One region of the Alkalihalobacillus sp. MEB130 genome, then DNA from elsewhere that is predicted to be linked to it. Evidence: riboswitches for the same ligand, from Rfam matches in the RefSeq annotation. Region 1 holds a riboswitch; each other region holds the start of a gene.

Region 1 (7,941 bases):
CTTTGGTTCGTTTAGCTGTGCTTGAATCTCAGCAATTGTCTCATTATAAGCATCGACAAAAGCTTTTATTTTATTAAAAGCGTCGTCTGTGTTAGAAGTAACATTGACCGTTTTAAACTCATTATTTGTTGGTTGCGTTACATTAAATGTTATCCCACCTATTGTAATTCGATTTGAGCGTGAATCTCTCGTGATTGTTTCTCCAAATAAAGGGTTCTGAAACTCTACTTTGGCATTTTTTCCACTCGATTCGTTAACCTGCTCAATCTTAAACACATCTCTTAAAAAATTATCAGGATCATCAAATATCATTTGCATTGATGGTGTTTGTTCCTTATCTAAGAACTCACCTGTTTCTTTCCGCTCGAACACAACCCTATTAAAGGCACTATCAAAATAAGCTCTTACACCGATATCTGAATCTGTTATTTGTTTTAGATTATCATTTATAGACTTGGTTGTATCAATTTCAACAGTTACAGTCTTTTCATTACCAGTGCTGTCAAATGTCTTAATAGAAAACGTAGCTCCATGTTGATCACTAATTCCTGGAATAGCCACTTCCTGTTGATCTAAGCGAGTTGTGGTACTTAACGTTTTACCTTCAGAAATAATCGACTGTTGACTAACATTTCTTGTCCTAGTCGCCACTTGTTCTACTTTGAATTTATATTCCCCAGCTTGCACACTAGCGTTTGCTGTTGCCGTAAACATCTGCGGAACTGTAGACGTTGCTTGCCTCGTATTTAAATCAGCTCGTAAACGGATCGATGAAGCTGATTGTTCAAGAGAACGTAGCTTTAAATTCATTTCACGATAAGCGTCACGTTGCCACTCAAGCGTTTGCTTTTGTTGGAACAATCGATCTAATGGCTGTCTTTCTACTTGCATCAGTTGTCTTACGATGGACTCTGTGTCCATTCCCGAAGCGATTCCACCAATTCTCATGTTTTATACCCACTTTCAAATCTTTCTATCTATAAATAAGCCTATCGTTTCTTTCACTGCTGCACGCATATCTAATAATTTCTTAGGAGGAATTTCTTTAATAACCTCGTTCGTGTTACCATCAACTATTGCTACATAGTACTCATTTAATCCTTCATGAAGGCTAAACTGTAATTGCGTATTTGATATTTCAAAGTATTTATTAAAGTTATCAATTTCATTTTTTACATCTTTTATATTAAGTGAATGTTTAAGTACTGGAAGTTCTTTTACAGTACTGCTAATTTCCAATGAATCTGATATCTCCTTTTTTTGAAAACCATATACCGTTGAATTAGGCAACCCAAGGTTAATTTCCATCGAAGTCTCTCCCTTATACGCTTTTTATTATTATCGGTAAATTCAAGAGAATGTTTAGCAAATAAACGGTTAAAACGATAAATGTTCTTTTAATAATAGAAAAAAGAGACCCTCTATAGGATCTCCTTTATCTATTACTACAAATTAACGAAGTAATTGTAATACTGCTTGTGGCTGTTGGTTAGCTTGAGCAAGCATCGCTTGAGAAGCTTGGTTAAGGATGTTTGTTCTAGTGAACTCCATCATTTCTTTAGCCATATCAACGTCACGAATACGAGATTCAGCAGCTTGTAGGTTTTCTGAAGCATTATCAAGGTTTTTAATTGTATGCTCTAGGCGATTTTGAACAGCCCCAAGTTTAGAGCGTTCAGTAGATACCGTCTCAATAGCTGTATTAACTAAAGTAATAGCAGCATCTGCTCCTGCTTGAGTTGAAATATCAATTCCTTCAGTCTCTTCACCTTCTCCTGTAGCAACTGCTAAAGTAGTAGCGTCCATAGCATCAATATTTAGAGTAATACTTTGACCTTCATTAGCACCAATATGGAAAGTAAACTCTCCATCTCCATTTAATAAGTTTTGAGTGTTAAACTCAGTATTGTCAGCTATACGTGTAATTTCTCTTGCAAGTTGGTTAAACTCTTCTTGTAGTTCACTACGATCTTCATCTGTGTTGGTATCATTTGCAGATTGAACTGCTAATTCACGCATACGTTGAAGAATATCATGTGTTTCATTCAATGCGCCTTCAGCTGTTTGAATTAGTGAAATCCCATCTTGAGAGTTACGTGAAGCTTGGTCAAGACCACGAATCTGTCCACGCATTTTTTCAGAAATTGCTAAACCAGCAGCATCGTCACCAGCACGGTTGATACGAAGACCTGAAGATAATTTCTCCATTGCATTTCCGTTTTGATTTACATTAATACCCATTTGACGGTGTGCATTCATTGCATTTAAGTTATTATTAATAATCATTAAAATTTCCTCCTTGAATTTACTCCGCCCACGTCCTTGTGGTTGGATAAAGATAATTTTGTTAAGTTAGCTACATTGCGGGCGGCCGTCCCACAGTGTAACTGCCTTACACTACTATTATCGGAGTCTCTTTTGAAAGGTTTAGTGTTTTTTTATATTTTTTTAATAAATTTCTCCTAGAATTTTTATCCAATCTATTTCATCCTTCCAATAAAACTAATTTGCATAGGTCTATTGGCATAGTTTTTATGTAATTCTATTGATTATTCTTCCCGCTTTGTCGATATAATTCATATACAAGCTTAGAAAGGAGTGTAATTGGCCAGTTAGATTTGAGAACTTCATTACCTACTAGTTTACAGAACAGGAGACACCCATGGACAAAACATCAATCATCGGACTCATCTTAGGCGTTGCGGCCGTATTATTCGGTCTATTTTTCAAAGGAACTAGTTTTAGCGTTCTATTAAACCCTGCTGCTATTATTATTATTTTTGCCGGAACCGCTGCCACCATCTTAATTGGCTTTCCTGGTAGCGAAGTAAAAAGGATTCCAAAACTGTTCGGAGTTCTATTTAAAGATCAGAAAACAAGTAGTCTTACTGAGATCATCCCATTATTTACAAAGTACAGTACCCTTGCTCGTCAAGAAGGCATCTTGGCTTTGGAGCAGGAATTAGATTCAATTGAAGATCCTTTTTTAAAACAAGGCTTAAAAATGCTTGTCGATGGACAAGAGCCGGATTTTATTCGCGATACAATGGAAGAAGAGCTGTCAGCAATTGAGGATAGACACGCTTCAGGAGCTCTTATTTTTACTCAAGCGGGTACATACGCACCGACACTTGGGGTGCTAGGAGCAGTACTAGGTTTAATTGCGGCACTTGGGGATTTGAATGATATTGATGCACTTGGTTATGCAATCGCCGCGGCGTTTGTTGCGACGTTGTTTGGAATTTTTTGTGGATATGTACTTTGGCACCCTTTTGCTAATAAATTGAAGAGAAAATCAAAGCAGGAGATTATGATTAAGAGCATTATGATTGAAGGTGTGTTATCTGTGCAAGCAGGTGTTCCTCCACGTGCAATTAGCGAAAAGCTTATGGTTTATGTCCCTCATTCCGAGCGCGATAAGTTAGATACTACTGCTTCTGCTCAAGGAGAGAATGTCAATGGCTAGGAAGAGGAAGCACCATCATGAAGAACATGTCGATGAATCTTGGTTAATTCCGTATGCTGATATGCTAACGTTGCTGCTTGCTCTTTTTATTGTGTTGTTTGCCGTTAGTTCGGTTGATGCTGAGAAGTACCAGCAATTGATGACGGTGTTTAATGAGAATTTTCAAGGAGGATCTGGAATTTTGGAGCATCCCAATCCTTCTCCTCTTCCTGATGCAAAAGAAACACAGGATGAACCAACTGATGTGATCACACAGGAAAAATATGATTTGATGTCACTCAAGCAAGAAATTGATCAATATATTACTGATCAAGATCTCGAGGGGGATCTTCAAACATCGATCTCTGATGACGGGCTGTTATTAACGATCTTGGATAATGCTCTCTTTCATTCTGGAAGTGCAGACGTTCGTGCAGATGCTGTACGATTAGCCGGAAAAGTCTCTGAACTTCTCGCATCTGATCCGCCAAGAAAAATTGTCGTAGCTGGACATACGGATGATGTTCCGATTCACAATGCCAACTTCCGCTCAAATTGGGATTTAAGTGCACAACGAGCGCTTAATTTCATGAAAATCTTAATAGATAGTGAGAATTTGGATCCTCAAAACTTGAGTGCAACTGGGTACGGAGAGTATCAGCCTGTTGCGTCAAATGATACAGATGAAGGGCGAAGCAAAAATCGTCGAGTGGAAGTGTTAATCTTGCCAAATTACCAGTTTGACTAGGATTACGGCCCATATATTTATAGCAACTTTTGATGAAACTTGTTGAAATTAGGTAATTTTCAGTATATGATTATGAGCATAAAGTTTCATATTTAAGTAAAGGCAAACTATTCGAAAGACTAGGACGCAAAGCTAAGGGACTAAGGTATGATTCGTACTATGTTCGCCTGGTTACCAATGATGTTGTAAAACAATGATTCTATTTGGCTATCTCTATGCAAAGGGATAGTCATTTTTATTAGTTTCGTTTGACGTATTCAAAAAGGAGATCTGACACATATGCTAACGAAAACAGAATTAAGCAGCGAAACGATTTCAAATTTATTATGCGGGATTGTGACCTCGATAAAAAATGTTGTACCACTTACGATTCAAGGCCACAACCACCAAATTAATGATCAGTCGATCGATATTAAACTAGGTGTATTGATTGGCATTACGGGAGATTTAAACGGAAAATTGATTTTAGCTGGGGAAACGCCTATCTTTTCTTCCATTGGCCAATCGATGTTTGGGATGCCTTTAGAAGGAGAGATGCTAGACTCTTTTATCGGTGAATTAGGAAACATGATAGCAGGTAGCTTTTCTACGATTATTGCGGAATATGAAGTAATAACAGACATTACGTCTCCTATGATAATGAAGGGAAATGCTGAACTTTCAGGTTTTGAGAAAGGGTTTTCTGTTCCGATTTCGATTGGTGAAACAGGAGACATGTCGGCATTTTTATTACTAGATTGAGTTTTTGTTGGGGGAAATAAACATTACATAAAAAAATCACGGAGGAAAGATATGGGCATTCGAAGATCTGAAAAATCGAAAGAGAAAAAAGAAAAGAAGCAAACTAAAGGCAAAAATCCATCTCGTTTTATGCAGCTTACGATTAAAAAGAAATTGATTAGTAGTTTTCTAGTAGTAGCCATTTTGTTTGGTGTTGCTAGCGTTGTTTCTTATGTGAACTTAAAAGCAACCAATGAGTCATACACATTTTTAGTAGACAACGTCGCTGAATTACGTTCGATTAGCCAGAGCATTGATACATTAATTAGCAATCAGACGAGTGACCTTAGAGGTTATCTTTTATATGAAGACGAAACGTTTGCAGATAGTTTACGAACTCAGAATAATGAAGTCACTGCATTAATTAACGAAGCAAAGGAAATGGCTGTTCGCGAAGAAACGTATGAGCGATTTGACCGACTCGCGACATTGAATAATATTTTCATTAGTGAGACTGAAAGAGCCATTAATGTTTTCCGCTCTACACCCGATCACGGCATTAGAATGGCTAATGAAAACGTAGTACCTATTAGTCAGGAAATGCGTGAAGCGTCAGAGTCATTAAGTTCTTGGCTACATGAATACTTAGAAGAACAGCAAGCGGCAACTAGTCAAGCAGCCCAGGCGACCGTTGTTTTACTTGTTATCGTGAGTGGGGTTGCATTCATCATTGCCATCGCAAGCGGCGTGATCGTATCCACTATCATATCAAATCCAATCCGTAAACTTAGCGATTCTGCCAAGCAAGTCGCTGCTGGTAACCTAACGACTGAACGTACAACGGTGAAAAGTCGAGATGAAGTTTATGAGTTAAATCAAGCGTTTAATCAAATGACAGATAACCTGCGTGAAATGATCTCAAGCATTCAATCCAATGCTGAACAAGTTGCCGCTTCTTCTGAGCAACTAAACGCAAGTGCCAATGAATCTGCTAGAGCAACAGATCAAATTACCGAGTCAATTCAATCTGTCGCATCTGGTTCTGAGAAACAAGTAGAAAGCACAACAACGGCCAATGAAATGTCGAGTCAAATTTCAGACGGTGTAGAAAAAATGGCGAACAATATTTTTGCTGTTTCAGATGCGACAACAACAGCTCAACAAAAGTCTAACAACGGCTTAGCAGTTGTGGAGAAAACTGTTAGCCAAATGAACGTTATCAACGAGAAATCAAGTCAAACGTCAAAAGTAATTTCTAGCTTAGAGGAAAAATCTAATGAAATTGGCAACATTATCTCCCTTATTACGGCTGTATCAGATCAAACGAACTTATTAGCGTTAAATGCAGCAATTGAAGCTGCACGCGCTGGGGAACACGGTAAAGGGTTTGCCGTTGTAGCCGATGAGGTTCGTAAATTAGCAGAGCAGTCCAATACGTCTGCTCATCAAATTAGCACGTTAATTAAAGATATTCAAAGTGATATCAAACTGTCGGTTACTTCGATGAACGAAGGCAGCGCAACGGTAAAAGAAGGTCTTGTGTACGCCGAGGAAGCAGGAACCGAGTTTAAAGACATTTCTCAATCCATCAATGATATTTCCAGCCAAATTGAGGAAGTATCGATTGCTCTTCAACAAATTGCGATGTCGGCTGTCTCAATGAATGAATCGATCGGAGAAGCAGCGCAAATCGCTGAGAATGCGTCTTCTTTCTCTCAAAATGTCGCTGCCTCAGCCGAAGAGCAAACAGCAACGATGCAAGAAATCTCTGCATCAGCTGAAATGCTTTCTAAAATGGCCGAAGAACTACAAACGACGGTTAAGAAGTTTACTGTATAATAAATATGAAATGCCCTTAAGTATTAATACTAAGGGCATTTTTATGTACAAGGAAAACCCGAATCTAATTGCGATTCGGGTTTCTTGCTATATTTATTTACACCTTAAACTTCTTCACAGATTCTTGTAACCCTTCTGCCATTTCCGATAAGGTTGTCGCAGCGGATGCTACTTCTTCCATCGTTGCATTTTGTTCTTCGGCAGCGGCCGCTACTTCTTGAGTATAAGACGAAGATTCTTCGGCTAAGTTGGTAGCTTCATCGATGAATGATACCATCGAGGCCATTTGTTTTGTAATTTGATTAACGGCTGTTGATACTTCTTGAATTTGTGAGGTAACTTGCTGAACCGATTCAGAAATGCCTTCAAATTCAGTACCTGCTCTTTGAACAGATTGCTCTCCCTCACCGACAGCATGTTTGGCTTCGTCCATGGAGAGAACAGATTGTTTAATTTCTGTTTGAATATCTTGAATGAGAACGCGAATTTGTCCTGCAGAATGACTAGATTGTTCAGCTAGCTTTCGAACTTCGTCTGCAACAACAGCAAAGCCCTTTCCGTGTTCTCCCGCTCTCGCTGCTTCAATCGCAGCATTTAAGGCTAGTAAGTTCGTTTGCTCGGCTACAGCTGTAATAAGTGTGACGATGTTTCCTATTTCATTAGATTTGTTGCCTAGTTGTTCAACCACTTTTGAAATTTCTTCTGTTTTTTGTTGAATAAGCTCCATTTGGACAATTGATTGGTGAATCACTTTAGCCCCTTCTTCGGCCTTTTCTTTTGTCAGTTGAGCTGAATCTGTTACGGTTTTTACATGACTCGTAATTTGCTTCATATTTCCTGATATTCCAGAAGCTGCTGAATTGGCTTGACCGGTTGTCATCACTTGATTTTCAGAACCAGACGCAACAGATTGAATCGATTCTGAAATTTGATCGGTAGCTCGACTCGTTTCTTCTGCTCCTGCTGATAATTGTTCAGAAGAGGCTGCCACTTGCTCAGACGTTTCGATTACTTCCTTAATGAGCAATGATAAATTTTCTTTCATCGATTGATAGTTTTGAGCTAGCTGTCCAATTTCATCTTTAGAACGATCGTTTACGTTTGTTGTAAAGTCTCCGTTTCCAGCCATCGCTAGAGCTTGTCCAACGTTTGCCAACCGCTTTCTAATTTGATTTGCAAATAAAAGGAC
Region 2 (7,941 bases), on a different contig from region 1:
GCGCCACAGTTAATCGCAACAAAAGGGTGGGAAGATCGTTTTCCAGCATTGTGAATTCCTTCAGCGAACAATTCCTTCCCAACTCCGCTTTCTCCCGTAATTAATACCGGAGCATCGGTTTTGGCTACTTTATTTGCTAGAGTAATAGCCTCTTTTAAAACAGGGCTTCTGCCTTTAATTTTGCTAAAAGGAGAAAGGTTTTGTTGGCTTTGATTGGTACTTTCTAATTCATGTAAATAGGCGGTTGTGGAAGATAATTCATCATTTAATTTAACCATTTCCGTAATATCTCTTTCAATGGATATTCCGCCAACAACTTCTTCGTCAACATAAACAGGAGATGTATTAATTAACACATGAACATTAGGGTGAGGTTGGTTGTATTTGTTTGTAACGCCTTGTCGTTCTTTCATCGTAGACATTAATACAATGGCCTCTTGTTCAAAAAACTTGGTAATAGACTGACCAGACACTTTATCTAGTGAGAGCCCGTACATTTCCTCTGAGTTCTGATTCAAAAAGGTGATGTTGCCTTGATCATCAACCGTCGTTACAGCGGCCTCAACCGAGTGAAGAAATGCATCATAATAAGCTTTTGTTAGTTTCCACTGTTTGAAAATCTCTTTCATAAATGTGGAATAAGGAATCCATCCGCAAACATCATCATTTGCCCCTTTTAAAGCAATATCTCTACCTAAGTCGACATTTTTAATGTCAGATAAAAGATTGGTAGGGCTGTATATCTCCATTTTTTTAATATCCAGATCGCCTCTCCATGGCAGTGCTATGGTTTCAAGAGTCATATGATGTTGCAAATTGAAAACCTCCCAACAAAAGTAAGATTATGTAAAAAGTTTACATGTATGTCTATGTTGGATTCATTATAGACGGAATTGACTAAAAATTGTATATATTTTTTTGAGGGTATTGACAGTTCCTTAAAAATTAGTCTTGACTTTGATACGGGGTACCTTTATTTATTTACGCTAATCATAACATTACAGCGTTTACATAAGTGTCTAAAATAGACACTTATTGAACAAAAGTGTGTGGGTAACTAGGCATTTCTAGTAATTACATACATAACTAAACTTATAAAATCAATTGGCATGTATTTTGCATAACGAAGGGCGTAAGGAAAAATATAAGCGGAATATGGGAGTGATCAAAATGATTTTACAACAACCAATGAGAATCTTCTTTATGTTTCTTTCAAAAAATAAAACAATGAATGTTGCTGCAAAAAAATGGGGGTTGAAAATAGGGGCCTCTCAAGTGGTGGCGGGAAAAAACATAGAGAGTGCCATTGCTAAAGTAAAAGAATTAAATACATTAGGATTAACGTGTACGCTTGATCATTTAGGAGAATTTGTAGACAGCAAGGAAGAGGCATTAGAAGCGACTGAATATTGTATTAAGACATTAGAGGCCATTGCCTCTTCAGGTGTTGACTGCAATCTATCGCTTAAAATGACACAACTAGGCTTAGATATTAGTGAAGAGTTTTGCTTAGAAAATATGCGACGGATTGTTGGGACTGCTAAACAGTATAATAACTTCGTCAGAATTGATATGGAGGATTATTTACACTGCCAGCAGACATTAGATATTTTAAAAGAATTAAGAAAGGATTATGACAATGTTGGAACGGTTATACAAGCTTATTTAAAGAGAGCGGAAGACGATATTAAAAGTCTAAAAGGGATTTCGTTAAGACTAGTAAAAGGTGCGTACAAAGAATCTCCCGAAGTAGCCTTTCAAGACAAAGACAAAATTGATGAAAATTATTTCAACATCATCAAAGAACATTTACTGAGCGGGAGTTATACGGCGATTGCTTCACATGATCATCAAATTATTGAAAAAGTAATCACGTTTGTAAAGGAGAACCAAATAGAGTCCAGTCAATTTGAATTTCAAATGCTTTACGGCTTTCGGACTGATTTGCAACAAGAATTAGTAAAAGCAGGATACACCATGCGTGTTTATGTCCCATTTGGGCAGGATTGGTTTGGCTATTTCATGAGACGGATGGCCGAGCGTCCACAAAATGTGTCATTTGCTTTAAGAGGGTTACTTTCAAAATAGACAGGTAAATTGAGCGTTTATTGGTCGGAAGAAGAGGTTTTTATCAAATGAAAAAGGAGGATTTATTTGTGAATGCTTATTGTGCTATAGCAAGTATGTCTGCTGGAACGATTGACCGAGTATTTGTAAGTGAAGGGGACTATGTATATGAGTGGGAGCCTTTATTTCAACTGAAGACAAATGAGGGAGTATTGAAAAAGGTAGAGATGGGGGTTGGTGGAAAAATTATATCTTTACATGTGAAGCCGGGTGATCGAGTGATACATGATATGACGTTAGCGATATTACGAGAAGATGACCAACCGAGTGGCTGTGATTAATATGGGTACCTCGTTTGAATTTTTCATAGTTTCTTGATTAGTTCCTGACCCCGGTACAGGAAAGTCCTAAGGTTGGGGTCAGGAACTTTTTTACCAAATGGTAAAGCTGATTACATAACGTTTCTATTTATTCTTAGAGAAGCTTACTCCAGTAAAACCATACACAATCGTAATCAATGGACAAAGTAGACAGAATAATGCAAAGGGTAAGTAAGAAAGCACGGGTACTCCTAGAACGCTTGACATAAATACGCCACTTACGCCATAGGGAAGTAACGGATTGATGACTGTTCCACCTGACTCTAACACTTTTGAGAGGTGTTTACCCGAAAATCCCATTTCTTTATAACGTTTCTCAAATGCTTCTCCTGTTAAAATAATGGACATATATTGTTCACCAAGACTTGCGTTAATACCGATTCCTGTAAAAACGGTAGATAGAACGAGTCTTCCTGTTGTTTTTACTGCTCCTTGTATCGATTGAATTAAATTCTCAATCACTCCAAGAACAGACAATAAGCCTCCCATACTTAGTGTTAATAAAAGTAGAGATACAGCCCACATCATGCTTTGGATTCCGCCACGATCAAGAATGTTAGCTATTTCTTCATTTGCTGCACCTGACATATACCCATTTTGAATAAGGTTCATCCAATCTGCAATCATGATATCTCCTCGAAGAATGATAGAGGTGGCGATTCCTACTACAATACCAAGAATCATAGTTGGTATGGCTGATTTTTTCATAATGGCCATAACGATAATACAGACAGCTGGTAGTAGTGCAAAAGGATGAACGATAGCTGCTTCTTGTAAGGAAGTAAGCATTTCCTCCATACTTTCAGGATTGACTGTTGTATTTGTACGTCCAATGATAATAAATAAGATAAGTGAGATTGCAAAAGCAGGGATACCAACCCACAACATATGACGTATATGTTCAAATAAATCCGTTTTGGCAACAGATGATGCGAGATTGGTTGTATCGGATAATGGAGACAACTTATCGCCCACTAAAGAACCAGAAATAACCGCTCCTGCTACCATCGCCATAGGAATACCTAGAATCGTTCCTACAGCCATAAACGCAACACCGATGGTAGAGACCGTTGTAAAGGCGCTTCCTACTGATATACCCATAATCGCCGTTGCGATGAAGGCACTTGGTAAGAAATAATCAGTTGAAACAATTTGAAAACTATACGCTATCAACGTAGGAATCGTTCCCGATGCCATCCAGACGGCAATAAGGACCCCAATTAGCATGAAGATCATAATTGGTACGATACCTGATTTTACCCCTTTAATCATTCCCTCTTCCAAAGCAGGCCATGGTACACGTTTTAGTAGTCCATAGCCAATAATAAGGATAATTACTATGAAAATCGGTACATGCGGATGTGCAGCGAAGTGAATTAGCGAAACCCCGATCACACTTAAAATCATTCCAATAATAAGAAGAGCTTCCCATCCTCTTAATTTAATCATTTTCTTTCTTCCTTCCTAAGCCATACCTTTGAAACATAGTTTAAAAAGATACGAATACTTTCAAAATATAATAGATTTGTTCCTTAGCACAAGAACGCTTAAACGCTTTTAAGTGTTAAAGTAAACATACGTGTAACTATAAAGAGACTTTTAAGAGAAGTCAACTAGTAGATTTGAAACTGAGTAAGTAATACTTTTCAACTAATCGAGAAGATTTCGCCTCTTCAATTTTATCCATGCTTATAAGTTATACTTGCAAGCTCAGCCGTGGTCCAAAAAGATAAACACTGAGAGATACTACCTGAATTTGGATATTTTACAACGCTAATGGACTTTTCCCCCAAAATTTCTTTTTATGATATTATGGAAGTAAATAGTAAGAATAACGATTAGTTTCATCTAAATCGACTTTACTAGATGACAACAACTTAATAGAAAAAGGCAAAACTTTCGAAAGGGAGTGACGCAAAGCTACGGGCCTAACTCTTACGACATGGTCGCCGGGCTACCAAAGGAATAGATCGAAACCATTTGGCAAAACAGGTTTCTTTTTTTATGGACAGAAATGAGAAGGAAATGGCTAGTCTGTATACAACTTTTTCTTGTAAGAGATGAAGATTAACGTTTATGGAAGTCTATGTACGAATGAACAAATCATGAGCAAATAATAGAGGAGTTATAAGAATGAGCCATATTAGTGTACTATCAAAAATTGTGAATCAAGAAGCTGCATTAGAAGCACTCAATCGATCTTATGCGATGATTACGTTTAACTTGAATAAAGAGGTTCTTTGGGCAAACGAGAACTTTGCTAAAGGAATGGGATATGCAGCAGAAGAACTAATCGGATTGAGCCATAAACGTTTTTGTGTTCCGGAATTTGCCAACAGTAGCGAGTATGAGGAATTCTGGGGAAAATTAAAAAGTGGACAAAACTTCAATGAGAAAATTTTACGAGTCAAAAAAGGTGGTGAGCCGATTTGGCTACATGCTTCTTATTCGCCTGTGCTGAATGAAGAAGGAGTCGTCGTCGCTGTCTTAAAATTGGCTAGCGATATAACGGATCGAGAGCAAACGGTAAATGATCTCGTAGAAAAGCTACAGCATATTTCAGAAACCCTTCAAGAGAGCTCAAAAAAAGGGATCGAAACGATTATGAGTGTTTCTTCAAATACAGATGTTGTCACAAATGACTCAAATAAAAACATTGAAATTCTCGAAAACTTAAGTGATCAAATAAAGTTAGTTAAAGTCAGTTTAAAAAACATTCGTGACATATCTGCCCAGACGACCGTTTTATCTCTCAATGCCGGGATAGAAGCGGCAAGAGCAGGTGAACATGGCAGAGGATTTAATATAGTCGCTATTGAAGTGAAAAAGCTATCTGATCGAGTCAAATCAGTGGTAGAAGAGATTCATTGCAATATCGAAGCAATGACAACAGAAATCGAAAAAATCGGCAAGACCCAAACCAATATACAGAAAAACCAAATGCTGATCAACGAAGCCGTTGAAGAGTTTAACAACATGAAAGAAAATTCAAGCCGATTAAAAGAAGGAGCCGAAGCGTTTAAGGAAATTCTTTAGAGAGGAAAATCCTGGGAGTGGGTCAATTCAAGGTATTACCTACTTAAGTAAGCGAAAGAAAGCTCATAGAGATCATGATTCATCATAGCGTGATGCCATAAGCTTGACCTTTTTTGTTCATTCAAATTGTGATAGGGTTTAATTAACGACGAAATCAAAGAAGAGAGCGGAAGTCATGGAGATGAAACTAACTCACAAGATGATTAAAGAAATATGCGGTACGGTCTCCTATAAAAAAGGGGACTCTTTTTATCGTTCCAATAAAGTGACATTTCAAGAGTACAGCTTTGATTTCTGTAAGGCGACCGTTAGCGGGAAGGAAGACTTTCATGTCACCATTGAAAAAGGAGAAGCTGGGGACATTCAGATGACATGCAGTTGTCCTACCTTAGCCAATTTTCAAAAAAGCTGCCAACATATTGCGGCCGTTTTACTTTCGATTTATGATCTGCAACGTCAAGGAACATCTCCTTTACGTGTACAAGCCGAATTAGCTGCCTATGGTGAGTTAACAAAAGACTTTATCTCTCTTTTTCAAGAAAAAGTAACACAATCAAGTGGCCAGCAACGTTATTTTGAAAAAAGGGAAGTTCTGAATGTCAGGTTTACCATTAAACCTGTTTTGATCGGAAGAAATCAGCTCTTCCTTGGAATGGAAGTTGAGATCGGGAAGACCAAAGTACAAAACATACGAGAGTTTCTAGAAAATGTGAAACAAGGTAAACCTAGTGTAGGTATCTATGACCCGAGCATTCACTGTTTCTCCGAGGAAACAGATGCCGTTATACAACAGCTTATTAAGATTATTCATGATGAAAAAGCCTTTCTCGAAGCAATGCCTGCTGATACGAATCAGACATTACTGATTCCGCCATCCTCTAGGGAGGACCTTATCGCTTTATTCTCAAAAGCCCCATTCATTTCGCTTATGCATGATGGTCATGCATTTGAACGATTCAAACTGGTGGAAGGGGCACCTCCTATCCAGTTTACACTTAAAGAAACCGAGGGTCTCGATTATCAATTGGCAATCAAAGGGTTTGAGCGAATGAGTGTTTTACCACTTTATCGTTTGGTGTTGTGTGGAGGGGACGTGTTTTTGCTAGAGGAAAAAGATTGCGATCGATTATTTGAGTTAAAACAAATGCTATCGTCCCCAGATAAAAATATCGTTCCAATTCCACAGGGAAAAATTGAACTTTTTCTTACAGAAATTGTGCCTGGTCTGAAAAAAATTGGTGAGGTCCACCTTTCAAAAGTGGTGTCTCAGAAGTTGTTGAAAGCCCCACTTGTTGCCAAGCTCTACTTGGATCGTTTGAGAAATCGACTTCTTGCAGGACTGGAATTTCATTATGACAATATTCTGATTCAACCATTAGAAAGTCGAGACATTGCTAGAGGACCGATGGTGATTAGAGATGTGGAAAAAGAAGGGGAAATCTTGCAATTAATGGAGCAAAGCGGGTTTTCCAAAACAGATGGTGGTTATTTCATGCAAAATGAAATGCTTGAGTACGAATTTTTATACCATGTCGTTCCGAAGCTTAAACAACAAGTCCAAATTTATGCGACAACGGCTGTGCGAAACCGTATCTTTAAAAAGAATGCTTTTCCAAAAATAAGAGTGAAGGTCAATCAAAAAGATAGAACCAATTGGCTGGCATTTACATTCGAGATGAACGGGGTGGCAGACAAGGAGATTAAGGAGATTTTAGCGGCATTAGAGGAGAAGCGTAAATATTACCGCCTTCAAAATGGGTCGTTATTGTCGCTGGAGACAAGGGAAATGGAAGAAATTCAACATTTCTTGAATGCCGTTCCGTCTCAAGATCAAGATTGGGAAGCTAGTCTGAATGTGCCTATCATACAAGGGCTCAAATTTCTTGATTCAATAGGGAACAGCGATGTTTATAAGCCAGAGGAATCATTTCGTCAATTTCTTAATCAGCTGCAGAATCCTGGAAACGTAGAATATGAGGTACCTCAAAACTTAGATTCTGTATTACGAGACTATCAAAAAAGCGGGTATCAATGGATGAAGACACTTGCAAGCTATGGCTTTGGAGGTGTTCTGGCCGATGACATGGGGCTGGGGAAAACAGTGCAGAGCATTACCTTCATCGTTTCAGAGCTTCCGCGTATTCGCGAAAGCGGCAAACCTGTGCTCATTGTTTGTCCATCGTCCTTAACGTATAACTGGTTGAGTGAACTCATGAGATTTGCACCGGAACTAGAGGCGGTTGTGATCGATGGAAAGAAAGAAGAAAGAGAACGGCTTCTAACGGATACGAAAGAAGATATCATTATTACGTCCTATCCGTTACTCCGGCAGGATATCAATTGGTATGAAAGGCAACTGTTTCATACGGTTTTCTTTGACGAAGCTCAGACGTTTAAAAACCCGGTAACCCAAACCGCTCGAGCTGTTAAAAGACTTAAGGCCGAACAGCGGTTTGGA
Region 3 (7,941 bases), on a different contig from region 1:
ACGCATTTCATCCCCCTTCTTCCTCACATATTAGTATGCAAAAGGAATCAGGAACCAATTCTTATGAAAAATAATCACTTCAATTAAGGGCAAATTATAAGGAGTACGTTCTTTGACGTACACTTTTATGTTGGGTGGGTGAGCTTTATGGAGGATCAAGTTAGAGACCAAATTACGATTGAAGATGAAAATGGGGAAGTCCGAGATTACTCAGTTGAAGCGTTATTTGATATGGAAGATCATTCTTATGCCCTCTTAACTTCAAATGAAGATACGCTATTAATGCGCGTGGAGGAAGAAGAGGACGAACAATATTTGGTCGGCATTACAGACCCTGAAGAACGAGAGTCGATTTTATCAGCGTATGAAATTGCTGTTGAAGCTAATCCAGCAGATGACTAATACATTCGAGGTGATTTCAATTGGGTAATGAAAAAAGCGATGTTCAAGAACATGTCCGGATGGGACAAGGTGGAACAATGGGCTTGTTTGGTTTAACGGGGCCAGATGAAATTGCCGATTATACCCTTTCACCGAAAAAAGATACAACAGGTCAAATTGACCGAGAATATGATGGAGCTACCGTAACATCAAAAGAAACTGCACAAAAAAGAACTGAATAAATGTAGTAAGAGCTACGACCGCTTTTTTTGTCGTAGCTCTCTTTTTTCCTTGCTTCATCATTTTCCTATTATAAAATTAATACGGTACATGAAATTATTATGATACTTGCTTCGATTGAATAGCATTCTTTAATGTTTCGATCGGGACAGGCTTGCTAAATAAATATCCTTGTCCTTCATGACAATGATGTTGTTGAAGAAGTTCCGCCTGACCTCGTGTTTCAATGCCTTCTGCGAGTACTTTCAGTTTTAAGTGCTTTCCTAATTGAATAATGGTATTAACGATTTTGATATCTTTTGCATCCGATAAAAGCGTATGAACAAATGAGCGATCAATTTTAATAATATCAAGAGGAAAATGCTTTAAGTAACTTAATGAAGAGTATAATGTACCAAAATCATCTAATGCAATTTGAATACCCATGGCTTGCAAGGCACGGAGCTGACTAATCGTATATTGCATATGACTTACGAGCGTACTTTCCGTTACTTCCAGAACTAATCTTGATGGATCAATCTCCGTTTCCTCCAAAATTTCCTTCACTTTATCAATTAAGTTACGCTGTCTCAGTTGTACGCTCGATAAATTCACTGATAAACGAATAGGCGGAAGTCCCTCTTGTTCCCACTGCTTCATTTGTTGACACGCTGTTCGTAGGACCCATTCCCCAAGAGGAATGATTAAGCCTGTTTCTTCCGCAATCGGAATAAAACTTGCAGGTGAAATCATCCCCATCGTTGGGTGCGACCATCGAACGAGTGCTTCGACTCCAACCATTTCGTTATTGGTTAGCGTTACTTGTGATTGATAATGTAAAACAAAGTCCTCAGTCGTAATCGCTTGTCTTAATTCTTTCTCTATTAACAACCGATTCGATAACTGATTGTCCATTGACGGTGAATATCTGCGCACTTGATTCATTCCCTTTAGCTTCGCATCATTCATCGCAGATTCTGAATGTTTGATAAGATCATCAACATTTTCACTATCTAGTGGAAAACTACTTATTCCAATGCTTGACGTTAAAATAAAATCATGTTCCTCCCACTGGACTGGTGTTGATAATAATTCAATAATCTGTTCACTATTTTGCTTCATCTTCTCAGCCGTAGTATTAGGATACAAAATAATAAATTTATCACTATTCCATCGTGTAAGTAGAGCGGTAGGTGGTATATGTTGTACTAGGCGCTTTGTAACCTCTTTTAACACCTTATCCCCCGCGTCGTATCCTCCGATGTTGTTAATTAAATTGAAGCGATTTAGATCGATAAATAAAAACGACACGATCTTGTTTTCTTTTTTTGCTTGATCAATCGCTTGCTTCGCCTCTCTTTTAAATTGTGAAGCATTCGCTAAGCCTGTTAATGAATCAATATGTTTGATCGTGTACATTTCCTCTTTCGTATGTTTATAATCAATGGCAATCCCACAAAGTTGTGCAAATTGCTCTAGTTGAGCAAGTTCCTTTCCTGTAGCTTCACGATTTTCTTTAAAATAAAGAGCAAACGTACCGAGTACGTTGTTCGTTGGTGAAAAAATAGGAATAGACCAACAGGATTTTAAATGATGCTTGTTTGCAAGTGTTCGATAGTCATCCCATAGTGAGTTCGTTTCTATATTAGAAACAATCGTTGTTTGCCTCTTGTATACGGCTGTTCCACAAGACCCCGCGTTTGGACCAACTTCTAATCCATTAATTTCCATCAAGTACTCATCCGAAAGATTTAATGAAAACGGTCTCTCTAATTTGTTTTGGAACTGGTTATATAATGATATGGAACAAATCGCCCCGTGAAGCTGCAACTCGACGCTTGCTACGACTGTTTTTAAAATGGATGAAAGGGGTTTGTTTGCTGCAAGCATCCCCACGATTTCGTTTTGCCAATGTAACGTTTCGTTTCTACCTTCCATCATGTGTGTTCCCCCTCAGTTGCTAAAAAACTTATCAAAAAAGCTATTCTACAAGTGGATGCAGAATAGCCAAAAAAATCACATAAATATGTAACATACTTGGTAACCAGGCGATCATAGTATTCCTACCTTAGACCCTAAGCTTTGCGTCCTATTTTTTCAAATAGTTTGCCTTTATCATAATATCGTTCATTTGTATTGGTACTATAGTTATATTATAGGATAATACGACAAAAAACAACACCTTTCGATTAAAAGAGCAATTATTCTAACTTTTGAAAAGCTAATAAGAATCTCCCATAACATCCATACTAAGAATTCTTACAAATACTCACATTGGTGGTGTTTTCTGTGGCAACTGATTCACCTACAAATATTAATGCATTTAAAATTGCAGCAACATATATTGGAACCATTGTAGGTGCTGGCTTTGCTTCTGGTCAAGAAGTACTCCAATTTTTTAGTGCGTTTGGATTGCTTGGAATCTGGGGAATTGTATTAGCATCTGCCCTATTTTTTATCTTTGGTTATATGATATTAGTAATTGGACGAGCATTAAGTGCCTCTGCTTACGTTGAAGTTGTCCGATTTTCAAATGGAAGATGGCTAGGATCGCTTATTGATTTGATTATAACGATCTTTTTATTTGGTGCGCTCGCTGCTATGATTGCTGGATCTGGAGCTATATTTGTCGAACAGTTCGGGTTATCTTCCTGGTGGGGAACGATTTTCATGGCTGTAGTTGCTCTATTTACGGTTATTCGTGGAATCAAAGGGGTTATTAATGCGATCAGTTTTGTTGTACCTGTATTGCTAGTGGCTGTCCTTTTTATTGCGATATATGGAATTTACCGTAGTCCTGTTACAAGTGCTGACCTTGAATTAACGACTACTCTAGTCGGTGCGGCTCCTAACTGGTTTGTTGCTGCTTTGAATTACGCTTCTTTTAATTTAGTCATTGCTGTTGCCATTTTAGCTCCGATTGGACCCAATGCCAAAAACCAAAGTACCCTGTTGTGGGGAGCACTTTTAGGTGCGCTTGGACTTGGTGTTGGTGTGGTCGCCATTTATTTTAGTGTATTATCTAATATTACAGACGTTGCTCATGTAGAAGTACCGATGATTTATATTGCGTCGCTTATTTCACCTATCGTTCAACTTTTGTTTGCGGTTGTTTTGTTATCTGCTGTTTTTTCAACCGCTGTAAGCAATCTGTACGGCTTTGTTTCTCGGATGACCTTTGTTGATCAGAAACACCGCATATGGCTCATCGTTGGAACAACATTTGCCGCTTTCATCGTTAGCCAGGTTGGATTTTCAACATTGGTTACGTATTTGTATCCTGCTGTCGGCTATGGCGGATTTATCTTTTTTGCTGGACTATTATATGTATGGTTCTTCAAACGTAATGAAATAAAAAGTGTAGAGTAAACTGATTAACCAGTTTTCAACCTCCTTGATATCATTAGATTCACCACATCTATGTAATATCTACATTATAAAATAAACTGATAGTGAAATGTTTGATGAAAATTAAACTTCAGACTGTAGACAAAGGCCTTTGAGTTTCATTTCTCAAAGGCCTTTTCACGCTAATTCTCCTATTATTTTTGATCGTTGAATAGTAGGGAATTTCTATCTTTCCTCTCAACAAAGCGGACGGGATGGGAGGGCCGACTCCTGCAGGAGGGAAGGGCAAGTTGAAATCCACCGGCGCAAGCCGGTTAGTTCAACGCCCGCCTGCGGAAAGCGTGCCCCCCATCCCGGGAGCGGATCGAAGCTCCTTTTCAAGTCCGAAATAATCGAGCACTTTTTAACAGATTCGGGGAAGCGCAATGGAACGAGCATGTGGTGAACACATACGCCTTAAAAACAACAAAAACAGCCATTAAAAAACGTGCCAGCTACATAAAAAGCTGGCACGTCTTTTTTTAAATGGAAAGTTGACTTGATAAGTCATACATTTTTGTATCGATCTCATGAGGCTTTGAAAAAACATCATCAAAGGTGTAACTAACTAGTTGATTCTTCTCTATCCCCACTGCTAGTCCTGATTTCCCATCCAATAATAAATCAACGGCATGAGCACCTAATCGGCTAGCTAGTACGCGATCAAATCCTGTTGGAGAACCACCGCGCTGAATGTGTCCAAGGACTGTTACCCGTGTTTCAATGTTCATTTGCTTCTGAATGCTCTCGCCAATATCAACACCAGAGCCAATTCCTTCCGCGACTACAATAATACTATGTTTTTTCCCGCGTTTGGCTCCGCGCTCCAGTCGATCAATTATGTTTTCCATATTATGTTCAACTTCAGGAAGTAAAATCGTTTCCGCGCCTGCCGCTAGCCCACTCCATAACGCAAGGTCACCGGCGTGACGACCCATGACTTCAATTACATAAGTTCGCTCATGGGAACTCGCCGTATCGCGAATTTTGTCAATCGCATTAATGATTGTATTTAATGATGTATCAAATCCAATCGTAAAATCAGTTCCAGGTATATCATTATCAATTGTTCCTGGAGCTCCGATCGTAGCAATTCCATGTTCTGAAAGTTTTTGGGCACCACGATAAGAACCATCGCCACCTACGACGATGACCCCTTCAATTCCATGTTTCTTTAATTGATCAACAGCTTTTAATTGACCTTCTTTTGTTTTGAATTCTTCACTTCTAGCTGTATGAAGGATCGTACCACCGCGATGAATGATGTCACCGACCGATCCTAAATGCATTTCATGTATATCGCCATCCATCATACCTGCATAGCCACGATAAACTCCGAATACTTTGCAATCATGGTAAATCGCTTTTCTGACAACGGCACGAACCGCAGCATTCATTCCTGGTGAATCTCCTCCACTTGTTAAGACAGCAATCCGTTTCAACATACCCACTCCTAGCACTAAATTCACTATCTTTTAGCAAGTATTTCTTGATTGTATCATCCTTATACGTTTTGCTTATTTTATTGACAGGTAAAGGATCCATGGTACATTAGAGAAAACGCTTATATTTGTGCTCGGGGGGAACTAATTTGGAACAAGCAATATCGAGGGATACACAAGAACAACCAATTGCAACGAAAAAGGACCATGTTATCTTTTTAACTGTTGTGTTTTGTTTTTGGTTTAGTACTTATATTTACATTCCCGTCTTTGGGTTATATTTAGAGGACATCGGATTTCGTTACTCACTCATTGGAATTATATTAGGAAGTTATGGTGTGACACAAATCCTTTTACGGTTTCCTCTTGGTGTCGTGTCAGATCGTCTTGTTGGATTACGAAAGCAGCTTCTCATTTTTGGATTTATCATGGCGTTTGTTAGTGCGCTCCTCCTTGTTTTCTTACCATCGTTTATTGGAATATTAGTAGCTCGTCTTTTAGCGGGAATCACTGCGGCGATGTGGGTTATGGCTACCGTGTTGTACTCTCAATACTTTCGAACAGAGCATGCATCAAAAGCGATGAGTCGTGTCCAGTTTTTAACCGTGTTTGCACAGTTTACGAGTATGATTATTAGTGGCTATTTGGTTTTGTACGCTGGTTGGACGTTTCCTTTTTGGATTGCGGCAGTCACAGCAATCGTCGGCTTGATTTTAGCTTTTCAAATAAAAGAAGTCGATGTGCCTACTTCGAAAACGTCTAGTACGATTTCAACACACGTCAAAGAGACGTTCCATATTTATGGATTAAAGACGATTACCTTTTTATCATTAGTAGCTCATGCCATATTGTTTATCACAATATTTGGTTTTTCACCTTTATATACGACCTATTTTTCTACAGGAGACCATGCGATTACGATCCTTGTTTGTGCGTTTTTTATTCCACACGCCCTAGCTTCCGTATGGTTAATGTTTTATAAAGTTGACGTTGAGAGACAAAAGTCCGTTTTGCTTATGAGTTTTGCTCTATCTGCTCTTTTGTTAGTTGCAACCCCACTAGCAAACTCTTTGTTTTTTTTCAGTCTGATCCATGCTGGAATTGGCTTAACATTAGGGGTTATATTTCCTTTGCTTTTAGGAATGGTTATTCAACTTTCTTCAAACGGACTGAAAAATTCTGCGATGGGATTTTATCAATCTTTCTACGCGATTGGTATTTTAGGTGGCCCGTTAGTAGCTGGTGAATTAGCTGATAAGGTGAATTTACCTTCTGTTTTCTTCTTTAGTGGCCTTCTTTCTATTATCGGCTTTATTGTTTTGATATTCTTTAAAGCGAATCGTAACGAGAAAAGATCACTCTAACTAATGAGTGATCTTTTTGTTAGGAATGAAAAAGTTAGTGTTTCCTCACATCAGGTTTACATAATAAAGTTATCGTAACCTGCAAAGCAGACGGAAAAAACCGACGAGATTAATTCTCGTCGGTTTTTGGTGTTGTATCAATTTCTTCACGTACTTTAATTACATTTCCGCTTGTCAAGACATCGATTAAGAATGATCCGTTGCTATAACGATCACTATTTCGATACGTAGCTGCTTCAAAACGCTCTTGCTCATTTTTTTCAGTAACAGCAATATACGTTGTCTGAGGTGTAGCCCGTTTGCAAGCAATCACACGGTGCGGATTTGATTTTAGTTCTCTTAGCATAACTAGCCCTCGTTTTGCACGGCTAGACTTATCAAATTCAGATATAGGAATCTTTTTCACGGCCCCTCGTTGCGTAACGAGAATAAATTCCACTTTCTTATCGTCTGACGAGAAGGTTGATGCATCTACTACAAAATCGTCTTCTTTTAAATTGATTCCTTTCACACCAGCTGCTCTTTGACCTACTAGGTTCACTTCGTCTTCTCCTAGCCACAGTCCAAAGCCTAAATGAGTAGCGATAAATAACTCTTCGTCTCCACTTGTCACCATCGCTGCAACAACCTCATCATTTTCTTTTAATTTCAAGGCCATTAGAGGTTTGGAGAAACGTTGCGCTTGATAAAGCGAAAGTTGAGATTTTTTTGCCATTCCGTTTTTGGTGATAAATAAAAGAGATTGATCTTCTTTAAATTCTTTCACAGGTAGTGCTTTAATTATATCATCGTCCGAATTGTAGCCACTGACAAGGTTGGCTACGTGTTGTCCGTTGTCTTTCCAACGAATATCAGGGAGTTGATGAACCGGGATATACAGGTAATTACCCGACTTTGTGAACAATAGCAACGTTTCCGTCGTATTAATTTCAAAATGCCCTAAAAGGTAATCTCCTTCCTTCATCCCTGGATTTTCACCATTGGAAGCCCCATATGAACGAATGCTTGTTCGTTTCACATAGCCTTCTTTTGTAACGGTGACCATTACATCTTCTGACGCGATAAGCACGTCCATGTTAATTTTGATTTCTTCGATTTCTTCTTTAATCACCGTACGACGAGCATCAGCAAACTCTTTTTTAATAGTT
Region 4 (7,941 bases), on a different contig from region 1:
TTTGTTCTACTAATGAAATGGTTTCAATTTTTGCATCCATAACCATATCCACATGTAGCAGTCGATTTAAATAGATCGCTGCATCTTCTTTTGAAGAGAAGGTTACAACCATCGTAACATTCCCCGCATGATCATAATCGTACTCATTTACTTCTGTTTCAGTTGGGAGGAATGAAAACAACTCTTTTCGAATAACTGTTGCATCTTGATAAATCGAGTGTAATACATGTTCCAGCTGAGTATAGTGATCAACAAAATTATACGCTGTTGTACCTGTTTGCTTTTCCAATAATTCTACATTTAGTTCATCTAAGTAAGCCGTTTGTTCCTCTACATTTGCCCCCAACTTAGCAACCGAACTCGACAAATGGATAAAAGAAACAGTTACATATATTGCTAGAAGAAAAATCATTACGGCCCCTGCAACCGGGATGATTAAAACTGTACTGTCTTTTCTCTCTGTTTTTTGAGGTAATAGATCTATGTTAATTTTCACAGTTGCCGCTCCTATCTTACGAAACAGTCTTTATTTTTTATTCTTCCACTTCTTATTCACTTTTTCATTGCCACGACATGCAAGGCCAATAGCGACACTAAAAGCATCTAAAGAGGCTTCTGTTTTAAAGTCAGGTGAAAGGATCGCTTGAAAATCAATTTGAGATACTTCTGTCTCTACCGCTTGTGCTAAGCCTTCTTTTACTTGATCAGCTAACTCCCCCGTTAAAACAATTCGTTCAAATAATTGCTCCCTTCCTCCTAGGGAATATCTGAAAAAGTTTTGTGCCTTCGTTATCTCATTCGTAATGTCAGTGATAAGTTGTTGAGAAGATGGTACCATGTTATCTCCTTCTGTCTTTGTAACAGCCACTTCATCACGAGCCTCATCAACCAGCCAGAGTACTTCATCAGAATGTTGTTCATCAGACAGTTCATGTACATCGGCAAGCTCAATTGAGCGTGAGAAAATGATGATTTCATCATTAAAAATATGAATTTCAATACTATCGTTTGAGACGTCAACAATCATGTGAGTTTCTGCTACCCAATTAGGATGTGTTTGGTATACTAGACGCTGTAATGCCAACCCTCTCATTTCAGCTGTTAATGGCTTAATTCCTGCTCCTTCACATACTTCCATTAAATCAGTCGAGAGTTCCTTTGAGGTGGCAAAAAAGAGAATCTCACTTTTCCTATCTACACTTTCCGCTGCTTCTGCAAATAACAAATCTTCTTTTATTTGATCGGTTCTATTAGATTCTTCAAAAGAACCAATTTTAACAAAGTCATAGATTGGATTTTCAAATGGCAAAACGATGCTTTCCCCTAGTTGAAACTTAAGGATTTTTGCTAATTCATTCTCTTTGATATCAGGAAGAGACCGTATTTTTCGAATAAGCGTATGTTCAGTTGGAATGACAAAATGTCCTTTCTTCGCATCCCCTTTCCCCTTCTGAAGATCTTCTAGTAAAAGGGAGAGCTCTTGCTTCTCTTTTATACGACTGTTTTCAAAGAAAGGTTTATCTGAAAGAGTTTGCCTAACCTCCATCACTATAGGTTTGTCTCGTTCCATTTTAACAATCGCTTGATACAATTTCCGTGGTCGAAAATCAATTCCCGTAAACACGCTTTTTTTAAATAACATACATCCACCTCCGTACCCTCTCTATTGCCTTACTGTCTGATAATCTATATTTCCAAAAGAAGAACTCCATGGATGAGCAGCCGCATCAAAGTAATCAACCGTTGTTGGACCATCACACTGCAGGAGCCCAATTAAGGAACAAGAAATTCCTTTTGCTTCCCCAGAATACCGTTGATTCCCAGTTGTCTGGAATTTCTTTGCAATCATTCCCGAATTTACAACAAAGTCATTGTTACCTCCACCCGTTCTCGAAAATTGATCTAATACAATTAATGCCCCATTTACTTCTACTCTTGGATTTCCTGCAAGAGAGAAATCTTCCGCAATGAGAATACCATCAATAATTAACGTATCTTCATTATTCCCAACCCCACCGTACTCTACTTTTTTTGCAAAAACAATGGAATTAGATGGAACTCGCACGGTACCAGTACTGTTTCCTGTTCCCCCAATGCTAATCGGATAATGTCTACCTTGTGAAAACGTATGAGAACTTGAGATTTTTAAATTCTGATTATAATTCCATGCATTTGTCGGGGTATAATTTAAATACTGTAAAATTTCATCTAATTTAATGGTTGATAGTACTTTATTGTTCTCAAAAACATTTAACTCATCGTGTGTATGCCGACTATTTTGCCCATACTCGAAACTTGACGTATATCGAATAGGCCCGCTTAAAAATTGACCTGACTGTTCAATTATGGGCCTTTGTTCTTTCTTTACCGTTACTGTGAGCTCTCGTGCTACAATAGATGGCCCATCCGCATAATTCGCTTTTAAAGTTGCTTTATATGTTTCAGAGTCTATTTCTATTTTCGTTATATCAACTTTAACGGTCCTCTCACCTATCACCTTTGAAGAAGGAATGACTCCGTCTTGCAAGTAAAAATAGGGACCTACCTGCTGAATTTGAATTTCATTTCCTGCCCCATCTTTTACGACGTTTCCATTTCCATCAAGCAAATCTACATGATTTCCTCGGTATGACTCCATCTCATGAAGGACAAGTCTGAGCGCCCCTTCTGCTCTGTAAAACTCTTCTTGCGTTTCTACATTGGTTTCTATTGAATTTTTGCTATGTACCGTCACCTTCACGAGCATGGGAGCGGCAATTGAAAAAAGGACAATCACAACTAAAACGGTAACGAGAGCGCCCCCATATTGAGAAGATAAAAGAGTTTTCATATTCATTCGCTCACCTCATTTACAAACCTCGAATAGTGAATCGTCGACTCTAGCACGATCGAAGCGCGAGGTTTTGTAATTTCGAGCTTAACTTGGGTACTTGAATCAGATTCCGTTACTATAAACGTTTCAATCGATTGTGATAACACGCGGCCGTTTGCCCCAGGAAGCCTCATGTTTCCAAGAGTACCTTCCTTTTCATAAATCAACCAAACCGTCTCGTTTTTGACTAGTTTCATATTCGAATCCGATTCCCCAACCCATCTAGCATCGTCTCGCATTTTCTCTGTCATATATTCCATAATGCGCCTTGCTTCTATTTGCACTTCATTTTCTGCAATCACTTGTCTCTGGCCATCCATCGTATAGGAAATTAAGGAATAAGCAACTGGGAGAAACAACCCTAAAATCACAATAACAACCAACACTTCTACTAGCGTAAATCCTCTTTGATTCATCACGGCGTTCTCACCACCGTTACCAGTTCAATTTCGTTTTCACGAGCAACCTCGTTTGAACCGTTAGATACCGTTGTTTCATTTAATACTTTGACCGTCACTTCATGAAACGGACCTTCATAATCAGTAACACGAACGATGACAACGACTTCGTCATGCACGGCAGAGTTACTATAAAGGTTAGTAAGAAGCGTGTATCCACTACACTGACCTTCCATATTACTCCAACAATACTGTCCGATCCCAAGTGTTGGGGTTTGATGAACCACTTTTTCCATTACTTCTTGGGCAACATACGCTATATTCGTTTCTTTCCCCTGACTTTGCGAAACCGTAAGAGTGCTCACCATGAGAGTAACAAGAGGTACAACAATGATACCTGCAATAACAATGGCGACTAGCAACTCAATCAATGTCATACCTTTCTCGTTGTTCATGGTGTGTCCTCCTGTATATTTCTTAGATCAGTTCTTGCAACTATAGAAGAACAATAGTTTTATACTATGTATAAAACAATTTTTATTTTTATAAATAATAGAAAACTATTGTTTGAAAAAAGATGCCGCCACAAAAGGTGGCAGCACATCAAAACTAATCTTATTCCCCATCATTATCAAAATAGCCTTCTATTTGATTTAGGTCATCACCGATATGTTCTTCTATTATATCGAGTTGTTCATCAGACCTATCAATCCAACTAATTACGTTAGGTATTAAAATTGCAGCAAGTAGACCTAAAATCACAATAACAACTAATACCTCAATTAACGTAAAACCGCGTTGATTGTTCAATCCAAGTCGTTTCGTTAAAGCTTTCATCATTCGATGTTCCTCCCTGTTTTACGGAAATATATATCTTTAAGAGTGAAGCTCTTAAATACAAAAGTAGAATGCTAGTTATACCATAAAAAAAGGCCCAAACAAACCAAAGTAATGGTTGTAAAGGCCGGTTGCACCACTCGCTCCGTACGACTTAGGTGCCCAGTTACAAGTCGTATTTCATAGCTCCTTAAATATCATTTGTAGTTATTAAGAACTGGTTAAAATATACCATAATGTGTTTATTTATAGCAATAAAATCTTTTCGGTAAGAATAACCAGATAAATACAGTACATAAGACCCGGTTATTATCTAACTGTATTCATCTTACCAGGTTCATAAATTTTTTCAACATATTTCTATCTTTTTTGCAAGTTGTTTTGGTTTCCGTTATATTGCGCTCTATATATAAATAAATAGACAATCCACAGGAACATTCCTTACAAAAACCATCATATCTTCTCATACATAAATGCAGACTGATGCCACTTCTCCCTAACAGATGAGATAAAATATAATGAACCGGCTACAACTAACATTTCATCCTCACGTAGCGATCGTACTTCTTCTGTTAACGCTAGTTCCCAATCATCATTGTATTTCTTTTGTAATACTTGAGCTTGTTCAAATAGGGTTTGGCTCTCAGCTGCTCGAAAGAACTCAAAGCTAGTAAATGTGAAAGTAGCGTTCATCTTTTCAAAAGGCTTTAATAATACACTCATATCCTTTTCTTTCGTAGCCGCTAGTAAGAATCGGTAAGACTTTTCTGGATAATGCAGTTCAAGTGTTTTGGATAAGGATTCGAATCCTTCTTTATTATGAGCTCCATCAAGAATAATGAGAGGATTGTCACTAATTTGTTCAAACCTACCTGTCCACGTTGTGGCATGCATTCCAGAATAAAAGGCTTCTTCACTTACATAAAAGTCTGCATGGTTCGCGAGTAACTCAATTGCTTTAAACGCAACAGCCGCATTTTGTCTTTGATGCGGACCTGGCATTTGAATCCTTACATCATTGTACTTAGTCGATACGCTTTCTAATGTAAAAACTTGAACTCTTCCATCAACAACAGACAAACGTTCTGAAAAATCCGTTCCTAACTGGTAAAAGGAAGAATGACTTTTGTTAGCTGTATCCTCTATTAGTTGCTGCGCCACTTTTTGGGAAACACCTGAAACAATTGGCACGTTCTCTTTAATAATGCCAGCTTTTTCAGACGTAATTTCCTCCAACGTGTCCCCTAAAATGTGCATATGATCAAACCCAATCGAAGTAATAACCGATACAAGAGGTGTGATGACATTCGTCGAGTCAAAACGACCGCCTAATCCAACTTCGACTAAAGCAATGTCTGGCTTAGCGACGTTTGCAAAGTAATCAAACATGATGGTTGTAATGACTTCAAATTCAGTTGGGCTTCCTAGTTCGGTTTGTGCTAGTTCCTCTACAAGAGGTCGAACACGATTCGCCCCAGCGACAAGAGCCTCTTCTTCAATTGGTTTCCCATTAATCGAAATTCGCTCTTCAAAACACTCAATAAACGGAGATGTAAATGTTCCCACTTTATATCCAGCCGCTTCTAGCACATGCCTCATAAAGCTGACCGTTGAACCTTTTCCATTTGTTCCACCGATATGAACGGTTTTTAGCTTTAATTCAGGATTATCTAAACGCTCCAGCATCCATTCCATTCGTTTTAAACCAGGTTTTATTCCAAATGGCAACAAGCTATGTATCCATGCAATGGCTTCTTCTCCTGTTTTCATCGCTTCATCCCTCCAGTCTCTAACGTTCCGCTCTCTCTTTTCCTTGTTTCATAATAACGTAGAATGTTGTCGATTTAAAGTAGCACATTCAATCATATAAAAAAAAGAAAGTCCAAAATTGGACTTTCCTTCCTTCTATGCCTTAAGCTCTGCAATTCTAGCTTGAACCGTTTCGCGTTTCTCTATATAGTCTGCTTGTTTCGCTTTTTCTTCTTCTATGACTTTCTCTGGTGCTTTCGCGATAAAACCTTGATTTCCTAGTTTCTTTTCAACTCGCTCTACTTCTTTATTTAGCTTTTCAAGTTCTTTTTCTAGTCGAGCAATTTCTGCATCTAAATCTAGCAATCCTGCTAGTGGCAAGAATAATTCAACACCACTTAATACCTGTGACATCGATTTTTCAGGAGCTTTTACACCTGTGCCAATTTCAAGTTTGCTTGGGTTACAGAATTTTTCAATATAGCTTTGACCTCGAGTTAATTTCCCAAGAACATGATCGTCTTTCGCATGAACGAGCAATTCAATTTGCTTGCTCATTGGAACATTTAGTTCTGCTCTTGTATTTCGAACAGAGCGGATAATTTCTTTTAAAAGCTCCATATCTTCGACAGCGTCTGTAAAGATGTACTCTTCTTTTTTCTCTGGCCAAGGTGCAATGGTAATTGATTCGCCTTTATGCGGCAAATGTTGCCAAATTTCCTCGGTAATAAATGGCATCATCGGATGAAGGAGTCGCATTGTCTGATCTAATACATAAGCTAGAACAGATCTTGTCGTTTTCTTCGCTTCTTCGTCTTCTCCGTATAATGGCAACTTTGCCATTTCAATGTACCAATCACAGAAGTCATCCCAGATAAAGTTATATAAAAGACGTCCAACTTCACCAAATTCATACGCATCAATTAGACGTGTTACATCAGCGATTGTTTCTTGTAAACGAGTAAGAATCCATTTATCAGCAATCGTCTTTTCACCACTTAAATCAATTTCCTCATACTTTAAGCCTTCCATGTTCATTAGAGCGAAACGAGAGGCGTTCCAAATCTTATTTCCAAAGTTCCACGTTGATTCGACTTTTTCCCAGTAGAATCGCAAGTCATTTCCCGGGGAACTACCGGTAGATAAGAAGAATCGTAATGAATCGGCACCGTATTTGTCGATAACATCCATTGGGTCTACCCCGTTCCCAAGTGATTTACTCATCTTACGGCCTTCTGAGTCACGAACAAGACCGTGAATAAGTACATCATCAAATGGACGTTTGCCTGTAAATTCAAGTCCTTGAAAGATCATACGAGATACCCAGAAGAAAATAATGTCATACCCCGTTACTAAAACATTCGTAGAATAAAATCTCTCATAATCAGGAGATGTTTCGTCTGGCCATCCCATTGTTGAAAACGGCCATAAAGCAGAACTAAACCACGTATCTAAAACATCTTCATCTTGTTTCCAGTTTTCTGCATCTTCAGGCGCCTCGTGTCCAACATACACTTCCCCTGTTTCTTTATGATACCAAGCAGGAATTCGATGTCCCCACCAAAGTTGTCTGGAAATACACCAATCACGAATGTTTTCCATCCAGCGTAAGTATGTTTTTTCAAAACGGTCCGGCACAAAGTTAACTTTGTCTTCTGAGTTTTGCAAATCAATCGCCGCATCAGCAAGTGGTTGCATTTTTACAAACCATTGCGTTGATAAATATGGTTCTACAACTGCCCCACTACGCTCAGAGTGACCAACAGAATGCATATGCTCTTCAATTTTGAAAAGAATGCCTTCTTCTTGTAAGTCTTTAACTAGTTGTTTACGGCATTCAAAGCGATCCATTCCTTGGTATTTTCCTGCTTTGGCATTCATCGTTCCATCCTCATTCATAACTAGAATGCGCTCAAGGTTGTGACGGTTTCCAATTTCAAAATCATTCGGGTCATGTGCTGGTGTAATCTTCACTGCACCTGAGCCAAATTCCATATCAACATAGTCATCTGCGACAATCGGAATTTCTCGACCTGTAATTGGGAGGGTAACCGTCTTTCCAATCAAATGTTTGTAGCGCTCATC

The links. A riboswitch is a leader RNA that binds a small molecule or an ion and turns the genes downstream of it on or off. The one in region 1 is predicted to bind cyclic di-GMP.
Region 2: linked by a shared signal. The riboswitch ahead of N0O92_RS16725 (methyl-accepting chemotaxis protein) and the one ahead of N0O92_RS00970 (chemotaxis protein CheX) in region 1 are both predicted to bind cyclic di-GMP.
Region 3: linked by a shared signal. The riboswitch ahead of N0O92_RS12835 (bifunctional diguanylate cyclase/phosphodiesterase) and the one ahead of N0O92_RS00970 (chemotaxis protein CheX) in region 1 are both predicted to bind cyclic di-GMP.
Region 4: linked by a shared signal. The riboswitch ahead of N0O92_RS04635 (type II secretion system protein) and the one ahead of N0O92_RS00970 (chemotaxis protein CheX) in region 1 are both predicted to bind cyclic di-GMP.

The regions. Positions count from the first base shown of each region.
Region 1 is NZ_JAOANA010000001.1:183,613-191,553, forward strand. It holds gene fliD (flagellar filament capping protein FliD) at 1-948, opposite strand, end outside; gene flaG (flagellar protein FlaG) at 964-1,308, opposite strand; gene N0O92_RS00955 (flagellin N-terminal helical domain-containing protein) at 1,453-2,286, opposite strand; gene motA (flagellar motor stator protein MotA) at 2,663-3,466, shown strand; gene motB (flagellar motor protein MotB) at 3,459-4,193, shown strand; cyclic di-GMP riboswitch class I at 4,285-4,372, shown strand; gene N0O92_RS00970 (chemotaxis protein CheX) at 4,473-4,934, shown strand; gene N0O92_RS00975 (methyl-accepting chemotaxis protein) at 4,986-6,752, shown strand; gene N0O92_RS00980 (methyl-accepting chemotaxis protein) at 6,850-7,941, opposite strand, start outside.
Region 2 is NZ_JAOANA010000017.1:55,799-63,739, reverse strand. It holds gene N0O92_RS16745 (sigma-54 interaction domain-containing protein) at 1-815, opposite strand, end outside; gene N0O92_RS16740 (proline dehydrogenase family protein) at 1,171-2,088, shown strand; gene N0O92_RS16735 (biotin/lipoyl attachment domain-containing protein) at 2,157-2,408, shown strand; gene nhaC (Na+/H+ antiporter NhaC) at 2,532-3,896, opposite strand; cyclic di-GMP riboswitch class I at 4,327-4,409, shown strand; gene N0O92_RS16725 (methyl-accepting chemotaxis protein) at 4,581-5,483, shown strand; gene N0O92_RS16720 (SNF2 helicase associated domain-containing protein) at 5,659-7,941, shown strand, end outside.
Region 3 is NZ_JAOANA010000011.1:130,219-138,159, forward strand. It holds gene dacB (D-alanyl-D-alanine carboxypeptidase/D-alanyl-D-alanine endopeptidase) at 1-6, opposite strand, end outside; gene N0O92_RS12825 (DUF1292 domain-containing protein) at 148-402, shown strand; gene N0O92_RS12830 (hypothetical protein) at 423-623, shown strand; gene N0O92_RS12835 (bifunctional diguanylate cyclase/phosphodiesterase) at 721-2,541, opposite strand; cyclic di-GMP riboswitch class I at 2,637-2,721, opposite strand; gene N0O92_RS12840 (YkvI family membrane protein) at 2,890-3,969, shown strand; gene pfkA (6-phosphofructokinase) at 4,470-5,429, opposite strand; gene N0O92_RS12850 (MFS transporter) at 5,579-6,793, shown strand; gene parC (DNA topoisomerase IV subunit A) at 6,903-7,941, opposite strand, start outside.
Region 4 is NZ_JAOANA010000003.1:218,824-226,764, reverse strand. It holds gene N0O92_RS04660 (hypothetical protein) at 1-496, opposite strand, end outside; gene pilM (type IV pilus biogenesis protein PilM) at 527-1,642, opposite strand; gene N0O92_RS04650 (hypothetical protein) at 1,664-2,836, opposite strand; gene N0O92_RS04645 (prepilin-type N-terminal cleavage/methylation domain-containing protein) at 2,833-3,288, opposite strand; gene N0O92_RS04640 (type IV pilus modification PilV family protein) at 3,288-3,725, opposite strand; gene N0O92_RS04635 (type II secretion system protein) at 3,886-4,110, opposite strand; cyclic di-GMP riboswitch class II at 4,224-4,306, opposite strand; gene N0O92_RS04630 (bifunctional folylpolyglutamate synthase/dihydrofolate synthase) at 4,561-5,877, opposite strand; gene N0O92_RS04625 (valine--tRNA ligase) at 6,013-7,941, opposite strand, start outside.